2 regions of the Pseudoalteromonas sp. BSi20439 genome follow, and region 1 is predicted to be linked to the other one. Evidence: riboswitches for the same ligand, from Rfam matches in the RefSeq annotation. Region 1 holds a riboswitch; the other holds the start of a gene.
The links. A riboswitch is a leader RNA that binds a small molecule or an ion and turns the genes downstream of it on or off. The one in region 1 is predicted to bind cobalamin.
Positions count from the first base shown of each region.

Region 2: another riboswitch for cobalamin. It lies ahead of P20439_RS13825 (ABC transporter ATP-binding protein); the one in region 1 lies ahead of P20439_RS08060 (TonB-dependent receptor domain-containing protein).

Region 1 covers NZ_BADW01000090.1:8,239-19,572, reverse strand. Annotated here, with positions in the region: gene P20439_RS08070 (VanZ family protein) at 1-345, opposite strand, end outside; gene P20439_RS08075 (ketopantoate reductase family protein) at 1-2, opposite strand, end outside; gene P20439_RS08065 (YajQ family cyclic di-GMP-binding protein) at 497-979, shown strand; cobalamin riboswitch at 1,221-1,386, shown strand; gene P20439_RS08060 (TonB-dependent receptor domain-containing protein) at 1,423-3,270, shown strand; gene msrA (peptide-methionine (S)-S-oxide reductase MsrA) at 3,345-3,881, opposite strand; gene P20439_RS08050 (efflux RND transporter permease subunit) at 3,958-7,056, opposite strand; gene P20439_RS08045 (efflux RND transporter periplasmic adaptor subunit) at 7,060-8,112, opposite strand; gene P20439_RS08040 (DUF2982 domain-containing protein) at 8,360-9,064, shown strand; gene P20439_RS08035 (hypothetical protein) at 9,100-9,432, shown strand; gene P20439_RS08030 (DUF1566 domain-containing protein) at 9,499-11,145, shown strand; gene P20439_RS08025 (DUF1566 domain-containing protein) at 11,156-11,334, shown strand, end outside.
Region 2 covers NZ_BADW01000174.1:46,503-57,836, forward strand. Annotated here, with positions in the region: gene P20439_RS13780 (POTRA domain-containing protein) at 1-455, opposite strand, end outside; gene P20439_RS13785 (DUF3630 family protein) at 584-868, opposite strand; gene recQ (DNA helicase RecQ) at 876-2,699, opposite strand; gene P20439_RS13795 (thioesterase family protein) at 2,843-3,298, shown strand; gene rarD (EamA family transporter RarD) at 3,350-4,270, shown strand; gene P20439_RS13805 (response regulator) at 4,274-5,506, opposite strand; gene P20439_RS13810 (DUF413 domain-containing protein) at 5,592-5,966, opposite strand; gene P20439_RS13815 (LysR family transcriptional regulator) at 6,056-6,925, shown strand; gene P20439_RS13820 (porin) at 7,089-8,018, shown strand; cobalamin riboswitch at 8,076-8,206, shown strand; gene P20439_RS13825 (ABC transporter ATP-binding protein) at 8,280-9,092, shown strand; gene P20439_RS13830 (iron ABC transporter permease) at 9,094-10,104, shown strand; gene P20439_RS13835 (cobyric acid synthase) at 10,104-11,334, shown strand, end outside.

The DNA.
Region 1 (11,334 bases):
ATAATGCTTCTTTTTACGCAGTGTTAACAGGGCTTTAGCTAAAAAGTAGCTCGCTGCACCAATAAAATCGGCAACAAAATCGGCCAGTGATGCTTGTCTGTAGGGAAGGCTATCTTGCATAATTTCTATTGCTGCACCGTAACCAGCGAGTAATAGTATTTGTGCATATAATGGGAGTTTAAACGCTTTATCCATAATAATGGCAAGTAAAAAGAAGATACCAAAATGCGCTACTTTATCAACATGCGGAAATAAGTTTGCCGCGCCCTTTACCTCTTTAGCAAATAAGAAGGTAAACGCAACAATACTAATTAAAAAAATTGCTTGGTAAACACGCCTTGTCACGAAAATTCCTAAAATCGTATAAAAAAGAAGCCTCAGTATATCAAACTAATTTAGTATCGCACCTGAACAAAATGCAGAAAAATGTAAAGATTTATCATTTTAACGTTATAATTGCGGCATAAAATTAAGATTAGATAGTTAGGAGAACGCTATGCCTTCATTTGATATTGTATCTGAAGTAGAAATGAACGAAGCACAAAACGCGGTTGATAACGCCAATCGTGAATTAGAAACACGATTTGATTTTAGAGGGGTCGATGCCTCAATTGAATTAAACGATAAAACAATTAAATTAAAAGCTGAAGCAGATGCTCAGGTTATGCAGTTGTTTGATATTTTAGCTGGAAAAGTTTCAAAGCGTGGGATGGATGTTGCTAGCTTAGAGCTACAAGATATTTCTCGTGCAGGAAAAAATGTTTTTCGTAACGTTGCACTTAAACAGGGTATCGAAAAAGACATGGCTAAAAAAGTAGTAAAAGCCATCAAAGACTCTAAAGTAAAAGTACAAGCGGCCATTCAAGGTGAAGAAGTTCGCGTAACAGGTAAAAAGCGTGATGACTTACAAGCGGCTATGCAAGTTGTGCGCACGGCAGATTTAGGTCAACCATTTCAGTTTAAAAACTTCCGCGATTAATTTATTGTTTCGAGCATGGCAGTATAGGTGCTGAGCTCAAAGGAATGCGTATAAAGCCAAACACGTTATATTGTTTGGCTTTTTTATTTTTAAATCTATGATAATTACCGAACCCCGAACCCCGAACCCCGAACCCCGAACCCCGAACCCCGAACCCCGAACTCTTTGGATTTGTAGATGTTTAGACGTCCGTTGACTTTTTTTAGTAAACAGATAACAATAGCAGCCTATTTTCAAGGTGCTTGCTAAACACTTCAATGGTGTGATTTTTTTAGTAGGATAATCGGGAAGTTGGTGCGTTTTCATAGATGAAGTCAATCCCAACACTGCCCCCGCAACGGTAAAGTTATGCTGTATTAAATTATGGTAACTGAGTCCGGAGACCGGCCTTGATTTAATCTTACTTACTAACATCTTTGCGGTGGGCAGAGATAGGGAACATCATGATAAATAAAACTGCATTGGGTGTGGCTATTTCGGCTGCGCTGTCTTTTTCTGCATCTGCAGAACAAACCATTGAAAGAATAACCGTTACTGCAAATAAATTTGAACAACCTATAAATGATGTATTAGCAAGTGTGGCAGTTATCGACCGCGCTGATATTGAAAAAGCGAATTACCGAGACTTACCTGCAATATTAAATACCATAGCTGGTATTGATATTGTCCGTAACGGCGGATTAGGTCAAAAAGCAGATATATTTGTTCGCGGTGCTAGCGCTAAATATGCCTTAGTATTGGTTGATGGCGTAAGAGTGAGCGATGCAAGCTCAGGTAGTGTATCGCTAACTAATATTCCAGTTAATAGTATCGAGCGTGTTGAAGTTATTAAAGGTGCCAGAGCAGCTATTTATGGCTCTGATGCGGTAGCCGGAGTAATTAATATCATTACCCGTAAAGCCTCAAATAATACGCTTTCGGCTACTTTGGGCAGTCATAGTTACAGTAATTATCAGCTTGCTGGTGGGCTTGCAAAAGAGGCGCTTAGCTTTAATTATAATCTAGGCTATGAAGAGACAGATGGTTTTGATGTTACTGGCAAAGACCCTGTGGCTGAATACACCAAAGATCACGATGATGATGGCTACAAAAATAAAAACATTGGCTTTAATTTAGCGTATGAACTGGCTGAACTAGGTGAGTTGAGCTTACAGTCTCAGTACAGTGAAGGTGAAGCGCAGTATGATAACGCATGGGGTAACGATGCCTACGATTTTGAAAACTATACCGCTAAGCTAGGCTGGAAAAAAGCCTCAGAAATATATACCCAAAGTACTTCATTGAGTGTATCGCAAGAAGAAAATACTCAAACTGGCACCGATGTTCAGCAAGTGTATAGCACAGAGCGTGTTGAGTTTGAATACCGAGGGCTTTATAGCCTAACGCAAGAGCTTGATTTATCAGGTGGTTTTAATTACTTGTCTGAGGATTTATCAAACTCTTCAGCAACGTCATCAGAAGAAAAACGCGATAATAACGCATTGTTTATAGGCGCGTTTTATAGTCATGATAAATGGTTAGCAAATGCGGTTATCAGAACCGATGATTATGACTTCCACGGCCGTGCAAATACTTACAGTACTGGGCTTGGATATAAAGCGAATCAGTATGTAACGGTACGTTTAAATCATGGCACCGCATTTAGGGCGCCGTCTTTAATTAATGCGTTTGTAACTAACAGCCCATACTACCTACCAAATAATAATATTAAGCCTGAGGAAGCCTTAAACAATGAGTTTGGTGTTACCCTAGAAACTCAATGGGGGCGTTATGATATTGCTATTTTCGATAACCGTATCAATAATTTAATTAGTAATAATTATGATGCAGACTCAGGTAAATATATTGCAACTAACATAGATAAAGTATCTATGCAGGGGATAGAATTATCGGCTGAGTTTTCAGCGTTAGGCTTTGAACACTCTGTTAATGTTAGTTTTTTAGATGCTACAGATGAAAAGACAAATACAGATTTACCACGCAGGCCTTCAGAGTCGTTTAATTATCAACTCGCCAAATCATGGGGCGATTTTGATGCCAGTTTAGATATGCAGTATCGCTCATCGCGTCCATCAATTGCGTATTATGATTCTGAACTCGCTGACTATACGGTATTTAATTTAGCAGCCAATTACCAGTTGCTCGATAATTTGTCGTTAGCTGCTCGAATAGAAAATATTACTGATAAGGAATATTTTACTGCAGCAACAGGGTTTGCTGCCAGTGGTGAGCTATTAGGTTATAACAGCGCAGGAAGAACTTTCTTTGTGGGGGCAAATTATCAGTTTTAATTATCACTTTTAGTTGCCGAAAAACAAATAGCCCAGCAAATTGCTGGGCTATTTGGTTATAGCTTTAAAGCACTTTATTCACTTAAAAACTCAGTAAACTCGGTTTCGAACTTATGTAATTTGGGTGCAATTAAAATACTGCAATAGCCCTGCTCAGGATTTTCATTGTAATAGTCCTGATGGTAGTGCTCTGCGGGGTAAAAAGTGGTTGCTGGGCTCACCTCAGTCACTATAGGTTCGCTAACATGGCTTTGCAGCTCTGCAATAACGGCCTGTGTTTGTACTTGTTGTTGCTCATTATGATAATACACAACGCTGCGGTATTGAGTGCCTATATCGTTACCTTGGCGATTTAACTGGGTGGCATCGTGTAGGGTAAAAAACATCGCGAGTAAGGTTTTAAAGCCGATAACACTGGCATCAAATTCAACCTTAATTACCTCTGCATGGCCACTGTTGCCAGTGCAAATAGTTTTGTATGTTGGGTTATCGGTATGTCCACCAGTATAACCAGAGCAAACACTGAGTACACCTTTTACACGCCTAAATGCTGCATCAATACACCAAAAACAGCCGCCGCCGAGTGTTGCTACTTGTGTGGTCGAACTCATAAGTACTTCCTCAATTGTTAGGGATATGTGCACTGAATAAAGCGCCGTAACAGCTAGTTACGACGCTCTGAGTGACTTAGATCTCTTTAAGCGGTTTTTCAGCGGCTTGCTTATCAAGTTTTTGTTGTAAAAACTCAGGTGATTGTGTGTTTCGCGCTAGTGCGTAATAGGCCGCTGGCACTACAAACAGAGTAAGTATGGTGGCAACCGTTACGCCAGTAAATACCACCACACCAATTACCATTCTACTTTCCGAGCCAGGCCCTGAGGCGAGTACCAAAGGTACGGCACTCATAACCGTTGTTAGGGAAGTCATAATAATAGGGCGCAAACGCTGTGTAGCCGCTTGTAAAATAGCCTCACTAAATTCTACGCCTTTATCACGTAACTGGTTGATAAATTCAACAATCAGTATACCGTTTTTAGCACTTAACCCAATGAGCATAACAATGCCTATTTGGCTGTATATATTAAGTGTTAAGCCCATACTCCACAGGCCAAACATAGCGCCCATTAACCCAAGTGGCACAGTTAACATAATAACAAGCGGATGCATAAAGCTTTCAAACTGAGCAGCGAGCACTAAAAAGGTCACGGTCAATGCCAGCACAAACACATAGGTCATGGCTGAGGCACCTTCATAAAACAATTGCGACTCACCTTTATAGTCAATGGCACCATCAATGTCGTTTTCCTCTGAGGCAACCTTGTTTAAAAAGTTTAGTGCTTGTTCTAGCGTGTAACCATCAGCGAGGTTGGCACTTAAAGTAATTGCACGCATTCGGTTATAGCGGTTTAAACGCGAGGCGGTGGCTTCTTCTTTTAAGCTAATAAGGCTATCAAGAGGAATAAGTTCTCCGCTACGTGATTTTAGGTATATATTTGAAATATCAGTCGGGTTGGCAAAGTCTTGTTTTGTGCCCTTTAAAATTACATCGTATTCTTCACCGCGGTCAATAAAGGTGGTTACACGGCGTTGGCCAAGCATGGTTTCAAGTGTACGACCCACATCAGAGACTGATACGCCTAAATCAGCGGCTTTATTTTTATCAATACTGACTAAAAACTGAGGGAAGGTTTCTTTATAATCATGATCAATACGCACTAATCCAGGGTTTTTCTCAGCGCGTTTAATAATTCTATCTCGCCAATCGGCAAGTTGGGCATAATCATTACCTTGCAAAACAAATTCAATAGGGCGAGATGAACCACCTCCGCCAATACCACGGCGCATAATAGCAAATGCACGGACATCGGTGACCTCTTGCATTTTGCCGCTTATTTCATCCATGACTTCCCAGGTTGAGCGTTTGCGCTTATCCCAATCAGCCATGCCAACAATAGCCACGCCGCCACTGCCACCCCAACCTGGGACTCGAACAAGCACTCGACTTAGTTCGCCAGATTCAGAATAAGGCATCAAGCGCTCTTCAATTTTTGCCATATTAGCTGCGTTATTTTCATAACTTGCCCCTTCAGGGCCATTCATAAGCACAAAGAAGGTGCCACGATCTTCTTTAGGGGTAAGTTCAGAGGGTATTTGTAAAAATAATGAATAACTAACAAACCCAGCCAAAACTAAGCTCAGCATTAAGCCCCATTTACGGGTCATGTTTGACGCTAAAGCGTTACGGTATCCATTTTCTAATTTAGTAAAAAAACGGTCCATAACTTGGCTAAACTTACTTTCTTTTTCAGAGGCCTTTAACACTTTTGAACACAGCGCCGGAGATAGTGTTAATGCAGTAATGCTGGAGAAAAACACGGCAGCACTTACCGCCATAGCAAACTCTGTAAATAGTGCGCCAATTCGTCCTTCCATAAACACTAATGGTACAAACACGGATATAAGCACTAAGGTGGTGGCTATAATTGCAAAGCCCACCTCACGTGCGCCGCGATAAGCTGCCAATAAAGGCGGTTCACCAAGTTCAATACGGCGGTGAATATTCTCTAGCATTACAATGGCATCATCGACCACTAAGCCTATTGCTAATACTAGTGCCAGTAGAGTTAATAAGTTAATTGAATAACCCATTGCTAATAAAAACATAAAACTACCGACTAAGGCGACCGGTACGGTGACCGCAGGAATAAGAGTGGCGCGAATGTTACCTAAAAATATAAAGATAATAAGCACTACTAACCCCATAGAAATTGCTAAAGTTTTATAAACCTCATTAATTGACTCTTTAATAAATACCGAAGAATCATAACTGTCTTCTATGGTGGTGCCTTCAGGTAAATTACGTTTTATTTTTTCCAGTTCACTGCGGGCGTTATCAACCACAGTTAGGGTATTGGCTTTGGCTTGTTTAACAATACCCATACCAATCATATTACGGCCATTACCTCGGAATAAACTTTCATCATCAGCGGCTTCTAGTTTTACGTCAGCCACTTCGCCTAGACGCACTAAATAACCATCTTCACCTCGTTTAATAACTAGGTTTTGAAAATCACGTTGGTTTTTATAGCTGCGTGCAGTGCGAACGGTAAAATCACGATCAACTGATTCAATTTCACCGGCCGGAAGTTCTACATTTTCACTACGCAGTGTTTGCTCAATATCACTAGAGGTAATGCCACGGGCGGCCATCGCTTGGCGGTTAAGCCATACTTTCATAGCATACTTTCGCTCCCCCCCAATGCGCACATTCGATACGCCATCAACAACGGCTAATCGATCTACAATAAAACGCTGTGCATAATCAGAAAGTTGCAATGAATCCATGGTTTCGCTGTTAAGTACAAACCACGCGATAGGGCTTTCGTCACTATTTGATTTTGATACTTCAGGAGGGCGTACTTGTTCGGGTAGGCTGTCTAATGCCCGTGCAACACGTTCACGTACATCGTTAGAGGCATCGTCTATGTCGCGGTTAATATTAAACTCAATGGTAATGTTTGAGCGGCCATTACGACTCGATGAGTTAATACTTTTAATACCCTCAATCCCCGAAATACGGTTTTCGATAACTTGGGTTATTTTTGTTTCAATAATTTCAGCAGATGCACCGGTATATTCAGTACTAATATTTACAATCGGTGTTTCAATATCTGGATACTCTCGCAAAGGCAACATGCTAAAAGCAACTAAGCCAAATGTGAGTAACAGTAAGTTAATAACAATCGCAAAAACGGGGCGTTTGACGCTAGTATCGGTAATTTTCACGTGTTACCCCTTAACGCTTACTTTACTACCTGAGCGAATTTTAATTATTCCCTCGGTAACAATTTGCTCGCCATTACTTAACCCTTTGTCTATCGCAACCCAGCCATTATTTCTACTTGCAACATGTACTTCTTTACGGTTTGCTATGCCATCTTCAATTTGAAAAACGTAATGCTTATCTTGCAGAGGAATAATGGCCTTTTCAGGCACCATCAGCGCTTGGTTACTGCTTAGCTCTAGTGCAGTTTTAAGCAACATACCTGGGCGAAGTAAACCTGATTTATTAGCAAAGCTGGCTGTTACTTCTACACTGCGAGTGATTGAGTCGATACGTGAGCTTATATGGGTTACTTTACCGCTGAAGGTTTGATCAGGGTAAGCATCGTTTTGAGTGCGAACAATCATTCCGTTTTTCAATTGAGCTAAATACTTTTCAGGCACTTTAAAATCAACTTTTATAATACTAATGTCATCGAGGGTTGTGATCACAGTACTATTATTAATATACGCACCCACCGATATTTCGCGTTTCCCCAGTAACCCAGAAAAAGGCGCGGTGATGGCCATTTCATTGAGTTTGGTTTTAGCACTTTCAAGTTGTGCTTCGCTGGCATCAACGCGAGCGAGTTGTTCTTCAAGCAATGACTTGGCCGTCGCTTGCGAGCGAGAAAGCTCGGTCAGTCTGGCTAATTGACGTTTTTCTTCTTGTAAATTAATGCTAAGTTCTTTTACTGCAAATTGTTCTTGTTGGTTTTGCAGTTGTACTAATTTTTGTCCTTTGCTGACCAAGTCGCCATCTTCAAAGTAAATGCTAGTGACATAATCGTTTTGGGCGCTTTTAATGTAGATAGCCTGATTAGCACGAGCACTGCCAATGGCTTCAATCATAATTGCGTTTTCTTGCGATCTTACCGTGTGGGCAGAGACTTGCGTTGTCATTGCCGAGTAATTGGCTTGCTCGCCCTGTGATGCGGGAAAATACAAATAAACGCTAAAAATTATTAGTAACGAAATAATAAATGGAAATAAGGCTTTACCTGATTGTTTAGAGTGCATTGTTTTCATACCTGAAAATAGATTATAAGTATTGTACGAAATCAGGACAAAAAAAGGCGGTTATGTATCTCATTAATTTGTGCGTTAAGCGTAAAAATAACTGATACTTAGTCATTGCGCATATTTAACAGTAATAATGGGAGTTAATTGATGAGCTTTAAAACATCATGCAAACGCTGTTTAACGCTGAGAAAGTTAGCATTGTGGGCTATTATTATGTTTATATTTTATATGGCGTTTTTTCAGTATGGCTAATATAAATAAACAAATACTAAAATACCGAGCGCAAGGCGCTAAAAATGGAATTGAAATATTAGTGGTCGGCAGCATTGGCTTGATTGTTATCATGCTGTTTAATTTATTACGCCCAGGCGAAATAAGTATTATCGAAATTTTTTTAGTAAGTTTATGTATTGCTGCAATTTTAATTGGCTTTTTTAAAACACAAGAACCTTTTTATAGTATTATTTTAACTGAGCAGCAATTAATATATCAGCATAAGTATGGACAATGGCATTTACACCCAGAGAATTTGCACCATTGTGGTATACCTAAGGTTGATAATGGTATTGATTACCTTGAGCTTAATGCGATTGGTATTAAGTTAAATGATATAGATTCATTCTTGTCTGCTTTAGCTCCAAGAATTGCGGGTAAATTGTTGATAGAGCAGCGACATTTCTTTATGCAAGTTGTTCAGAAAAATTGCAAAAATGGGCATTGCCCATCAGAATGGTTAGTTGAAGATAATAAATATAGGTCAAAAAAAGGAATTGACTATAATGGGCTCATAGCGATGTTTGCTAATAGGGCTAAACATCTTCAGCTTTTAACAGGGTATGACTTACTGTTACCAGCGAGTGTAATAGAAAGTGATATTTGGGAATTTAGCGCAAATTTAAATAAATGGAAGCGCGATCCCTCTCAGTTTATAAAGTCGCAGTGTGAATAATAATATAAGCACTCACTGCGGGATTAGGAATAACGATGAGCCAAGACAGATCTTTCATTAAAAGTGGTCGAAACACCATAATACATAAAAACAGAAAACTAGATTTAGTGATTGTTAATGGTGAGACTCACCCTAAAATTAAAGTAACAGGTAATGGTCTTGAGCCATTTAAAGAAGAACTGCCAAAAAACCGCCGAGATGCAAAAGAGCGTTACCTCGACGTTGTTTATATTACTAGTGCTGATGTATTTAGCGAAGAAAAACAATTGTTGTTTATTCAATCCTTAGATGGCCGCGAATATAAAGTAGATTACAGTAAAGTTGGCACTAAATTATTTGTTCGTATTCATCAAGATAGCTATTTATAATTTATAATGGCATTTTTTTTGCTTAATAGTTTTATTAGATAATTTTAAGACAAAAAGGTGCTGAGTATGAGAGCAATTTCGTTAATACCACTTATGTCATGCTTGCTTTTGGCTGCATGCGGAGGGGGAGGTGGTGCTGATAACAGTGATATAAAAACATCAGTATTTGCAGGTAACGATCTTCAAGTTGTAGAAAAATCAGAGTTTACTATTTCTGCAAAAGGCTCTCCTGCAGATGGTACATTTACTTGGCAGCGTGTAAGTGGCCCTATTATAGATGTGTTTCCGCTTGAAGGGGCTGAACAAACCATTACTGCACCAGATGTAAAGTCTGACAGTGAACTGGTATTAAGAGTTAGCTATCAAACCTCAGATGGCAGTTTAGTGAGTGACGACTTGAGTGTTTTCATTGCCTCTAATAATCAGCTTCCTCTTGCTGTTGTTACTCAAGTTGCTCCTGCAAACTTGCCCTCAGTTTATAAGGATACTGTAACCCTTAGTGGTTTAACTTCCACAGACCCCGATGAAAATGGCGAAATTAGCAGTTATTTGTGGCAATTATTGTCAGGGCCGGATTTAACAATTGATAGCTATACCAATCCAACGCTTAGTTTTCCTCATCCATTATTAGAAAATAACACCAACTTAAAATGGCAGCTCACCGTAACAGATGATGAGGGCGGAGTATCTGCATCACAATTTGATATGACCCTTAATAAAACAGCTCAAGTGATTATTGCCGATGCAGGCGCTAATCAAACAGTAGAAGAGTTTGATAAGGTTATTTTAGATGCCACAGCCAGTGAAGCGGCAACTCAATCTTATCAATGTATGTGGCAACAACTTACCGGTAATACAGAAACCCTGATTGAACCGAAGTCATGTACTGCCAGCTTTTTTGCCTCTGATATTGATTTAAATGCAACGCTTAGCTTTGAAGTACAAGTTATGGACTTAAAAGGGCGCACCGACACAGATACCGTATTTATTGATGTAACACCCAAAGCGCTTGGGTTAATAAATGATACAGGGGTAGGAGAGTGTTATAACAATACTCAGCGAATTAATTGTAATAATGATGAATTTCCAGCTCAAGATGCTGATCTTGGGCGCGATAGTTTTGCCAATCGTTTAGGTAAAGTGGGTAAAGGGAATCTGGCTTTTGATTACACCAAACTTAATGAGTTTGCCGATGAGCTTCTCGATGATGCGCAAAACTTTAGCTGTATTCGTGATAATACTACCGGCCTTGTTTGGGAAGTGAAAAGCCCTTATTCCGGTGTGTTACCAAATACTTCGTTGCGTGATGGACAAAACCGTTATATTTGGCAAGGTACAGTAAATAGCGGCGATGTAAATGGTAGCGCTAATACCACATGCCCGAGCGATACTGATTGTGGATTACAAACCTATATTGATGAAGTTAATGCGCTTGATTTTTGTGGCGGCAGTAACTGGCGTTTACCCACTTATACTGAACTTTTAGGTTTAATTGATTACGGTAAACAAGGGCAAAACGTATTGATAGATACTGCATTTTTCCCTAATACACCATCGACTAACAGTGTAGGGCATTTACGCTACTGGACTTCGCAAACGGCTGTTGATGGTGCCAGTTTATCTCAGGCTTACACTATCGATATGATGGATGGCAACGACTTAGCCTATCCAAAAGATAATGCCGCTTATGTGCGCTTAGTTAGAAATCGTTAAGGTGATTATTATGAAATTAATTAAAGTCTCTATGTTATTAGCCTTAGGATTAAGTCAGTCACTTGCAGCGCAGCAGTGTTATCAGGAAGTCGCGACTAGCGATGATACCGACCGATTTGTGATTAATATTGATGGCACTGTATCAGATACTAAAACAGGGCTAATGTGGCAGCGCTGTAACTATGGTCA
Region 2 (11,334 bases), on a different contig from region 1:
ACATCAATATCGCCATCGCAGTTTTCGTTGGCAACAATTTGTGCGTCATATAAATAGTTTTGTTTACGCAGTAGCCGCTCAGATTCAGCCAAGGTTTTTTGATTAAAAGTATCACCCGCTTTAAACAATAAAATGCTTTTAATAACCTCAGGCTCAGTTTGTATATGTGCACGATTAGCAAAGCGAAACAGTGCGTTGTTTTCAGCTTCGAGTTCGGTATTAAAAACATTAAGTTGTTTAAGATTAATTGAGGCAATTTTAGTGTTACTATTTATCGTAAGCGGTGGAGGTTGAGACTCGATTTGTCGACGCAAATTACTTTCATGAGTTTGTGATGAGTCGTCACTAGGGCAGCTTTGGGCTAGTGGCGCTTCTTGCGCGCAAACGCTGAGCATAAACATACTCGAAATAGAAAGGCTAAAACAACTACGTGCAATCCATTTTCTATTTAACATTGACCCTCTTTAGCGCTATTTTGCAAAATAAAACACTTACTTTTAGCTTACATCATTGTTATTGATATGTAAGTAAAAGACAGATTTAGTTTTATTTTTATAGCGATTATAAGGTATTAGCTATGCATTTAAGTTAAATAAAATGTTAACGCTGCCAATAGGTTGTCGGCATCTTGCCCTTCACCATTAATCCACACACTTTGGCTGTAATGCTCAAAATTTAAATTAAATGTGTGGTTAGCATAGTTAAAACGCAGTTGATGACGATCTGCCCCAGCGGCATACTCATTAATGCTAATTTCATCGCTGTGCAAAAATAACGTTCCCCACAATTCAAAGTCTTCATCGTGCGGCAGCTCTGTCGGTTTAATAATAATACATTGATGTGTGTGATCGTATTCAAGTTCGGTCATAAGGGGCTTATTGCGTTGCTAGGTAATGTCGAATTGCGGTTAAAAACTCACCGCCATACTTGTTTAATTTAGTAAAACCAACCCCCGACACTTTTAAAAATTCACTGTCGTTGGTAGGCATAAGCTGCGCCATTTCGGCTAGCGTTTTATCGTTAAATACTACATAAGGCGGCACATCATCGGCATCGGCTAACTCTTTACGCAATGCACGCAGGCGAGCGAATAGTTTTTTATCGTAATTAAACTGCGCTAACTTATCCTGATAAACGTGTTTAGCTTGTAAGCGAGGCTCGGCCAATTGCAGCGCATATTCACCTTTTAAAATAGCGCGTGCAGCTTCCGTTAAACGCAATGAAGCGCCTTGGGTTATATCTTGGCTTAATAGCCCTTGATGAATAAGTTGGCGTAAAATACTAAGCCAAAATTCACTGCTTTTATCTTTACCTATGCCATAGGTACTAAGTTCATGATGATTGTTATCACGAATGCGGCTAGTATTCGCGCCGCGTAATAACTCTACAATGTAACCCAACCCAAATCGTTGTTGCGCGCGATACACACATGAAAGCGCTTGCTGTGCGACTAATGTGCCATCAAAACTTTTAGGTGGATTTAAGCAAATGTCACAATTCCCACACGGCTCTCGTTGGTATTCACTAAAGTAGTTTAATAATATTTGACGTCTGCAGGTCTGCGCTTCGGCAAAACTGGCCATGGCATTAAAGCGTTGCTCTTCTACACGACGGCGTTGTTCATCGTCAATATCTTCAAAAAAGCGTCTAACCCGCCCTATATCGGCAGGGTCAAAATACATAATGGCTTCTGCAGCCAGTCCATCACGCCCAGCGCGACCGGTTTCCTGATAATACGCTTCAATACTTTTTGGAATGTCGTAATGTAATACAAAACGTACGTTAGGCTTGTTAATTCCCATACCAAAGGCAACGGTGGCAACCACAATTTGAATATCGTCGCGGGCAAACCCGGTTTGCACAAATTGACGCTGTTCGTTACTCATTCCCGCATGATAAGCAGCCGCATTAAGGCCTGCATCGGCAAGCTTTTCAGCAATATCATCAACCCGCTTTCGACTGGTGCAATAAATAATGCCACTTTGATTTTTTTGCTCTTTCAAATAGCGCAGTAATTGCACCATAGGTTTAAATTTCTCTTCTATGGTGTAACGAATATTAGGGCGGTCAAAGCTGCCGGTATGAATATAAGGCTGCTGTAGCTTGAGTTGCTCAACAATATCAAAGCGGGTGGCTTTATCAGCGGTGGCAGTGAGTGCCATCATAGGTACATGTGTAAAACGTTGCTTTAATTCATTTAACCTAAAATAGTGAGGTCTAAAGTCATGTCCCCAATGAGAAACACAGTGTGCTTCATCAATAGCAAACAAACTGACATTTAAATGCGATAAGCGCTCTAAAAATTCCCTTTGTAGTACTTTCTCTGGGGCAACATAAAGTAATTTTATTAGCCCCTGATGCAACTGCTGATAGACTAACTGCTGTTCTTCACGGGCTAAGCTGTTATTTATATAAGCGGCTTTTACGCCTAGAGCTTGTAACTGAGTTACTTGATCTTGCATTAAAGAAATGAGCGGAGAGATAACAATGGTTACCCCCTCTAATACTAGTGCGGGTATTTGGTAACACACCGATTTACCACCACCGGTAGGCAATAATACTAACGAGTCTTGGCCGTTAATCGCAGCATCGATTACTGCACTTTGACCGTCGCGAAATTCGCTGTAACCAAACACTTGTTTGAGTACAGTTTCAGGTTTACGCACCAGCGTATTTGGAGAGGGAGTTAGTGTATTCATCGGCGCTATTTTAGTGGTTTTTTATCAGGATGTCTTTAGCTTTCATTATTTGGTGTAAACATCGGTAATGATAATTGAGGAGGTTACAACAGCTTTAAGTTGTGCTTTACTCATCGTACCACCTTAAAACATAGAGAATAATAATGAATAAAGAAATGTTGATTGAACAAGTTGGGGCGTTGTTTGTTAATAATATGCCTTTTAACCAATTTTTAAAAATAGCGGTGGAGTCACTTAGTACTGAACAAGCTAAAATCTCCTTTCCTTGGCAAGATGTATTAATAGGCAACCCCGCGCAAAAAATTCTCCATGGCGGAGTTATTTCGGCGGTACTTGATAATGTCGGTGGAATGCTTGCTGCTGCCAGTGTAATCGGAAAACTAGACGATGCAGATTTACCCAGTGTACATAAAAGGCTAGCCACACTGGGTACTATCGATTTACGCACCGACTATTTACGCCCAGGCAAAGGCGAGGTTTTTATTGCTAGCGCTAAGCTGATTCGCTCAGGAAATAAAGTATGTGTGTGCCGAATGGAGTTACACAATGAGCAGTCAGTACAAATTGCTTTTGGAACGGGCACGTATTTAGTTGGCTAAAAAGTGAGAGGGGGGTAAACTGACGGCCTTTTAAATCACCAAGTGGTTACTATGTCGATTGATACCGAGCAGCGAAAGGGCGCTATTTTTGCCTGCCTCGCTTTTTTTATGTGGGGCCTCGCACCCATTTATTTTAAGATGATCCAACATGTGTCAGCATTTGAAATTTTAATGCACCGTGTTATTTGGTCAGTGGTGTTTCTTATTGTGGTGGTGAGTGTGCTCAGCTACTGGGATAAAATTAAACGCATTTTAATCCAACCTAAACTTATTTTGATGTTAGTTGTTACCTCGACCTTACTAGGGTTTAACTGGGGATTGTTTATTTGGGCCATCAATAACAATCACATGTTGGATGCCAGCCTAGGTTACTACATTAATCCTTTATTAAATGTGTTGCTTGGTATGGTGTTTTTAAACGAGCGATTACGTAAGTTGCAAGGTGCTGCTGTTGCTTTAGCTTTTACAGGCGTGCTGTTACAGCTAATTAGTTTTGGCTCATTCCCCGTGGTAGCGTTTTCATTAGCAACATCTTTCGCACTATATGGCCTATTACGTAAAAAGCTACAAGTTGATGCTCTGCCTGGGATTTTAATTGAGGCATTAATATTGTTACCCGTGGCGCTTACCTATTGGTGGCTAATGGTACCGACTGAAACGTCAAATTTACCAGGGAATGATTGGCTAACCAATGTATTATTGGTGAGCGCGGGCATAGTAACTACGCTGCCACTGCTGTGTTTTACCGGCGCGGCTAAGCGTTTGCAATATACAACGTTAGGGTTTTTTCAGTATATAGGGCCTAGCCTAATGTTTATTTTAGCGGTGGTATTTTATGGTGAGGTGTTTGATGCTGAGCGCGTAATTACCTTTGCGTGTATTTGGAGTGCATTGGCTATTTTTAGTTGGGACTCATACCATCAATCGCGAAAACGCAGAAAAGCGGCCATTGTAGCCTCTGGTGTGGTTTAAAAACTAAACAACTTTATTACGACCCGACTCTTTGGCTTTGTAGAGCTTTAAGTCGGCTTGTTTTAATAGCTCGTCAATTTGATAGGTTTCACTGTGGCTGAAGCCTATCGATAACGTAAATTTGATGTTTGCTTGACTGAATTCATGACTGTTAAGCTCAATAAAAAGCCTGAAGCTCTCTAGTCGTTTTAGCGCTTCCTGTTCGGTTAGCTCAGTAAAAAATACCGCGAATTCTTCTCCGCCTAAACGGGCAACCAATTGGTTTTCAAAATATTTATTAAAGCATATCGCAAGCCCTTTAAGAACTTCATCTCCGGCATCATGGCCATAGGTATCATTAATAGCTTTAAAATGGTCAATATCAAGCATAGCTAACATGGCTGGTGCTTTTGCTTTTTTAAACTGCTTTAATGACTTATTAGCCTCTTCAAAAAAGTAACGGCGATTAGGGAGTTTAGTTAAATAGTCAGTATTGGCTTGGCGCTTTATAGTTTCGATATGCTCTAGCATATCGACGTTTTGGCTTAACCTGCAGTAAAATTCTTCACTATTAAAAGGTTTATACAAGTAGTCATTTGCCCCATTTTTTAAAAATAAGGCAGACAAATTAGACGATGTAGCGCCTGAGATACCAATAATAGCCTTTTCGTCATTACTATAAATGCGCCTAATTTCATTACACAGTTCAATACCGCCCATATTAGGCATTTCTTTATCTATGATAATCACAGAGATGTCAGGGGTATTTTCAAGCTCTTTAAGTGCCTCTAGGCCATCGGCTGCTTGTAATATTTGGTATTTATGACGCGTTAATAAATTACAAATATATTGGCGTGTAGACGCTGAGTCATCAACAACCAGTACTTTAACTTGCTTATTGCGAGGTAGGCGATAAAGCTGCTTTTCTAAATATTCGTAAGCTTGTTTATTGCCTTTGATAATGTAATCAATAATAGGGTACTTTTCGACGGTGTCGCGAGTTTGATTATCGATATTGCCAGTCATAACAATGGTAGGGATATCTGCTGCAATCGTGCAGGGAACCGCTTCCCCTTTCGGGGCATCAGGCAATATAAAATCAACGACTGCGCAAAAATAAGCATGTTTACTTATTAGCTCTTTAGTCTCAGCCAGCGACTGGGCAATATCAACTTCATAGCCAATTTTTTGCGCGATATGCTTTTGCACTCGCGCAATAGTGGGGGTGTCTTCAACAATAAGTATTCTGTGCGTCACGTGGCAGCCTGTTTAAATTTTGCAAAAATGTTTGCTTATACAAGTTGTAACTGCTAAAACGCCAAAAAGCAACTATTGTAATGACTTATAGATTGTCTGCCTCAGAGTAATAATCTTGACTGATTGGTGTTGGCCCTGAAATTTTTGAGCGACCAAATAATGTATGAAATTTTGTTTTGCAGGTTGTTAACTTTAAGTATTTAACCCATGCTCGCTCAATTGGGTTACTTGGCTCAATTATGCCACTGACCGCATTTACAAATTGTTGCTGATATTCGTTTTGTGGCTCAATTGTTTTGTTATACAGACTTTTTAAAACAACACCGTGCTGTTCTAAAATACTTGCCTCTAACAGGGTAAAATGCCCGCTGCGGCTAAATCCGCGTGGAAAGTTTTGATCATCATAAAACTGACGTTGACTAACAAATGCTTGACGAAGTAGTGAAATATCATTGCTCATAGCTGTACCCTCATACCAATTATTAGCTGGAGTATGGGACATAATTGCTATTTTTTTAAACAAAAAATTTTTATCGTGAGGATAAAAAATTGGACATAGATTTATTAAAAACATTTGTCGAAGTGGTGCGTACTCGCCATTTTGGTAAAGCGGCAGAAAACCTATACATAACGCAGTCTGCGGTGAGTTTTCGAATTCGTCAATTAGAGCAGGGCTTAGGCGTAAATTTATTTATTCGCCAGCGCAATAATATTCAACTCACCGCCCCTGGTGAGCGCTTGTTGCCGCATGCTCAAATGATTATTACTGGAATGCAAAGGGCCAAAGTGGATGTTGCACTTGCAGATAATATGCATAAGCAAATCAGCTTGGCTGGGACTCCTAATATTTGGGATGCGTTTTTACAGTTTGGTATTACAAATATAGTATCGGCTATGCCCGGTGTATCTTTGGTGGCAGAGGTAAAAGCACAACAAGAGAGCACTCGATTACTATTAGAGCGCACCCTTGATCTAGCCATTTTATTTGATCCACCAAAAGTAGACGAACTCGTTGTTGAACGAATTTGTGAACTACCTATTATTCCGGTTAGTGGCTACGACACCGCAACAGGCGATAACTTTTTTGATAATCAATATGTTTATGTTGATTGGGGAACTACGTTTTCTCTTTGGCATGCCCGTCAATTTACCGGTAAAACGCCGCCTTATTTTAGAACCAGTACCGGACGCATAGCGCTTGATTTAATACTGCAATGTGGCGGTAGTGCGTTTATTCCACAGGTATTAGTTAAAGATCATTTAGAAAAAGGCGAACTTTTTCATGTAAAAGGGGTAGAAAATACCTCAAGAGATGTATTTGTTGCCTACCATAGAGATAACGAACAGAAAGAGTTAATAGAAACTCTGGTTAATTTGCTGTCGCAAATGACACCGAGTTTATTGAAACAAAGTAAGTAGTCGTTAAGCGGTATATTTTAGATGTTATTTTGATTTCAGATTTAATGCAGTTTTATTAACTTAAAAAGACAAAAATGTGTCCTTTGTAATATTTTTGTCATTTAGTGGTGACACACTGCTGCTGTTTTAAAAATTAGTCTATTGTGATTATCGAGGAAATAACATGAAATTTGCAAAATCGAGCTTATGCTTAGCCTTACTTAGTGGTTTATCTTTTAATGCGCTTGCAGAAGTAGACATTTACGGTAAAGCGAATGTAACTGTTCAATCATCTGACGATGGTGAAGGGTCGTTTACTGAAATTAAAAGTAATGCATCTCGTTTCGGACTTAAAGGGTCTGAAAAAATTTCAGACGGTTTAGAAGCTGTTTATAAGTTTGAATTTCAGGTTGATGTGTCGGATGCTGACTCAAAAGGCGATAAAGATAATATTTCAGCACGTAATCAATATGTAGGTTTTAAAGGTTCATTTGGTCAGGTAGTAATAGGCCGTAACGATACAGCGTTAAAGCAGGCGCAAGGTAAACTTGATTTATTTAATGACCTTGAAGGTGATATTAAAAACACTTTTAAAGGTGAAAACCGCTTAGGTAACTCAGTATCTTACGCTTCAAACAGCTATGAAGGCTTTAAAGTATTAGCTTCATTTATTGCAGAAGATGATAAAGATGCCAAAAATGGTTACTCAGTGGCGTTAACTTATGGTGATGCTGGCCTTAAAAAGAGCGCTGTATATGCTGCTGTTGCTGCTGATAGTGAAGTAAATGGTTACGACGTAGTACGTGCAACAGTTCAAGGTAAAATTGAAGACTTTAGACTTGGTGCAATGTACCAAACACAAGAAAAAGTAGACGGTAGCGCTGAAGCTGACGGTTACTTAGTGAATGCAGCTTACCTAATGGGTAGCAACACTTTTAAAGTGCAATATCAAACAATGGATTTTGATGACAGCGATGATAAAAGTGCAGTATCGGTAGGTGTTGACCACAAGCTAAACAAAAATCTTAAGGTGTTTGGCTTTTACTCAAGTTTTGATATGGACAACAACGTTGACCAAGATTACCTAGCTTTAGGTATGGAATATAAGTTTTAACTAAACCTCAGTTAAAACACTCCCTTTTAACCGCACTCAGCTGAGTGCGGTTTTTTTTGCTTTAAATTATTTACTTATCTGCGCATAATAGCCAAGCATTTGGAATGAGGTGAAACTCCTCAACTATACCCGTAACTGTAATCAGTTTTACTGTAAGTCAGATACAAGTGCCTTAAAACTTCATATAACGAGCGGGTTAACTCATTTTCTTTTTGGTACTTGTGGTACTGAGTGTGGGTTTTCCCTGCCTAGGATAATTTTTTGCACACTCAAACCTCTAAACAAACAACGCTTTTAACCGTAAATAATGTCTCTTGGCGAGTGGGTAATACCTTAATCCTTAAGCATATTAATGTGAGTATTGAGCGTGGCAAGTTTGTTGGCTTAATTGGTCCTAATGGTGCGGGAAAATCGAGTTTACTGCGTTGCTTGTATCGATTTAATCAGCCGTCAGCGGGAGAGGTTAAATTTAATAACACCGATATTTGGCAACTAAAAAGCGAAGACTACGCCAAGCAAGTTGCCGTTGTGCTACAAGAAACACCGTCGCAATTTAACCTCTCGTTATTCGATGTTGTGGCTCTAGGGCTTACGCCACATAAAACGCTATTCAGTTCGACCACCCAAGCAGATAAACAAAAAATAGCTCAGGCTATTAGCCATGTGGGGCTTGAATCTCATAGTACTCAATTATTTGATTCGTTGTCAGGCGGTGAAAAGCAACGAGCCTTTATTGCCCGCGCTATTGTGCAGCAACCACAACTTCTTATTATGGATGAACCGACCAGTCACCTTGATGTGAAATATCAAATTCAACTTATGGAGTTGGCTAAATCTTTAGGGATTACGGTATTTGCGTCATTTCATGACTTAAATTTAGCCGCAGCAATGTGCGATGAGTTAGTGGTTATTAAAAATGGAAAAGTTGTTGATGCAGGTAAGCCAAGTAGCGTGGTCACTGAGCAGATGCTGGATGAGGTGTTTGGTGTTTGTGCTCAAGTGAGCACTCACCCTCAAGCAACAATTAAAGGTGAGGCTATTCCTCATATTACTTATTATTATGGATACCAATAATATGACGGCCTTTTCTAACCATGCCGTTGCATTAATCGCTGCGCTATTATGCGCACTATTGAGTTTATTTATCGCACTAAGTTTTGGTGCGGTACCTACGTCGCTCGCAGATGTATACCAAAGCTTAACCTTTTCAAACGAGGCTTCATTTACCAGCCGCATTATTATTGAATTAAGAATGCCACGTACTTTGTTGGCTTTTTTAGCCGGTAGTGGCTTAGCGATTGCAGGTTTAATACTACAAACAGTCACCCGTAATCCCTTAGCTGATCCTTATTTATTTGGTATTTCGTCTGGTGCTTCATTAGGGGTGGTTATATTAATGTCCTTGGTAGGAGCTGGGGCGGGTATTGCACTATCTGGGGCGGCATTAACCGGCAGTTTAGTTGCGATGGGGTTATTAATTTTAATTGCAGGTAGCCAGCGCAACGCTCAAGTTGAGTCGATGTTATTGGCAGGGGTGGCCTTATCATTTTTATTTAGTGCTTTTACTAGTTTGTTACTTTATTGGAGCGATCCACAAGCAGTCGCGGCTATTTTATTTTGGACTTTAGGTAGTTTTGCTAGAGCACAGTGGCAGTCGCTGCTGTTACCTGCCTTAGTCATTATGGCATGTACAATAATCATGTTGGGTTTTAGGCGCCAGCTTAATGCGATGTTGTTAGGCGATGAAAGCGCGACAACGCTTGGTGTTAGGGTGCATCGCTTTAGAATTTTAATGCTTATTTTAAGCTCGTTGATCACGGCCGTATTGGTTGCTAACTGTGGCGGAATTGGCTTTGTTGGCTTAATGGTGCCGCACATAGTGCGCTTTTTTATCTCTCAAGGTAGCCGTGTTGGGTTATTAATGACCGGATTAGTCGGGGGCATATTTATGGTATGGGTCGATGTGCTTGCTCGTTCACTATTAAGCAACCAAGAGCTGCCAATCGGGGTGATCACGGCGGCTATTGGCAGTCTATTCTTTTTAAGTATATTGTATTTTCGTAAGCGCCAGCTGGTGGGTAAATAATGAAAACATTAATGGTACAAGGCACTACTTCCGATGCGGGTAAAAGTACCTTGGTTGCAGCGCTTTGCAGAGTGTTTGCTAATCAAGGCGTTAATGTTGCGCCATTTAAACCGCAAAACATGGCGCTTAATAGTGCCGTAACGCATGATGGCGGTGAAATTGGTAGAGCACAAGCATTACAAGCCGTTGCAGCAAAAGTAGCACCTGAAATAGACTTCAATCCCATATTACTCAAACCCAATAGTGATACCGGCGCACAAGTAATTATTCATGGCAAAGTTATTAGCAATATGGAAGCCGACTCTTACCATGACTATAAAAAAGTGGCTATGGATGCGGTATTAACCTCACATAATCGTTTAGCTAAACGCTTTGATTTATTGCTGGTTGAAGGGGCTGGTAGCCCAGCTGAAATTAACCTAAGGGCAAACGATATTGCCAATATGGGCTACGCCGAAAAGGTCGATTGTCCGGTTATTATTATTGCCGATATTGATAAAGGGGGCGTGTTTGCTCACCTAGTAGGAACTTTGGCGCTATTAAGCGAGTCAGAGCAAGCACGGGTAAAAGGCTTTGTTATTAATCGTTTTCGTGGTGACATTAGCCTATTACAAGGCGGGTTAGATTGGCTTGAAGAGTACACAGGTAAACCTGTGTTAGGGGTGTTACCCTACCTACACGATTTAGCTCTTGATGCCGAAGATGCCGTTGCCATAGATAATAATGTGACCGAAGCCAGCATTAATATTGCGGTACTGCTGGTGCCTCATATTAGTAACCACACTGATTTTGATGCACTGCGATTGCACCCAAATATAAATATAAACTATGTGCGTCATACTCAAGCGATTCCATCCGTTGACTTAATCATTATGCCTGGCAGTAAAAATGTACTTAGTGATTTGGTATTTTTAAAAAATGAAGGCTGGGATCAGCAAATTAAACGCCACTTACGTTATGGTGGCAAAGTACTGGGTATTTGCGGCGGTATGCAAATGTTAGGTAATACTATTAGCGACCCCAATGCGGTGGAATCATCATTAGGGCAAATGGCTGGGTTAGCACTTAGTGATTTTGATACCACATTAGGTGAACAAAAAGTGCTAAGCCAAGTAAACGCCACTATTAGTTTAAACCAGCAGCAGGTTGCTTGTCAGGGTTATGAAATACATGCTGGGATCAGTAAAGGTAAGGCGCTCAATAAACCACTTATTCACTTTAATAAACACC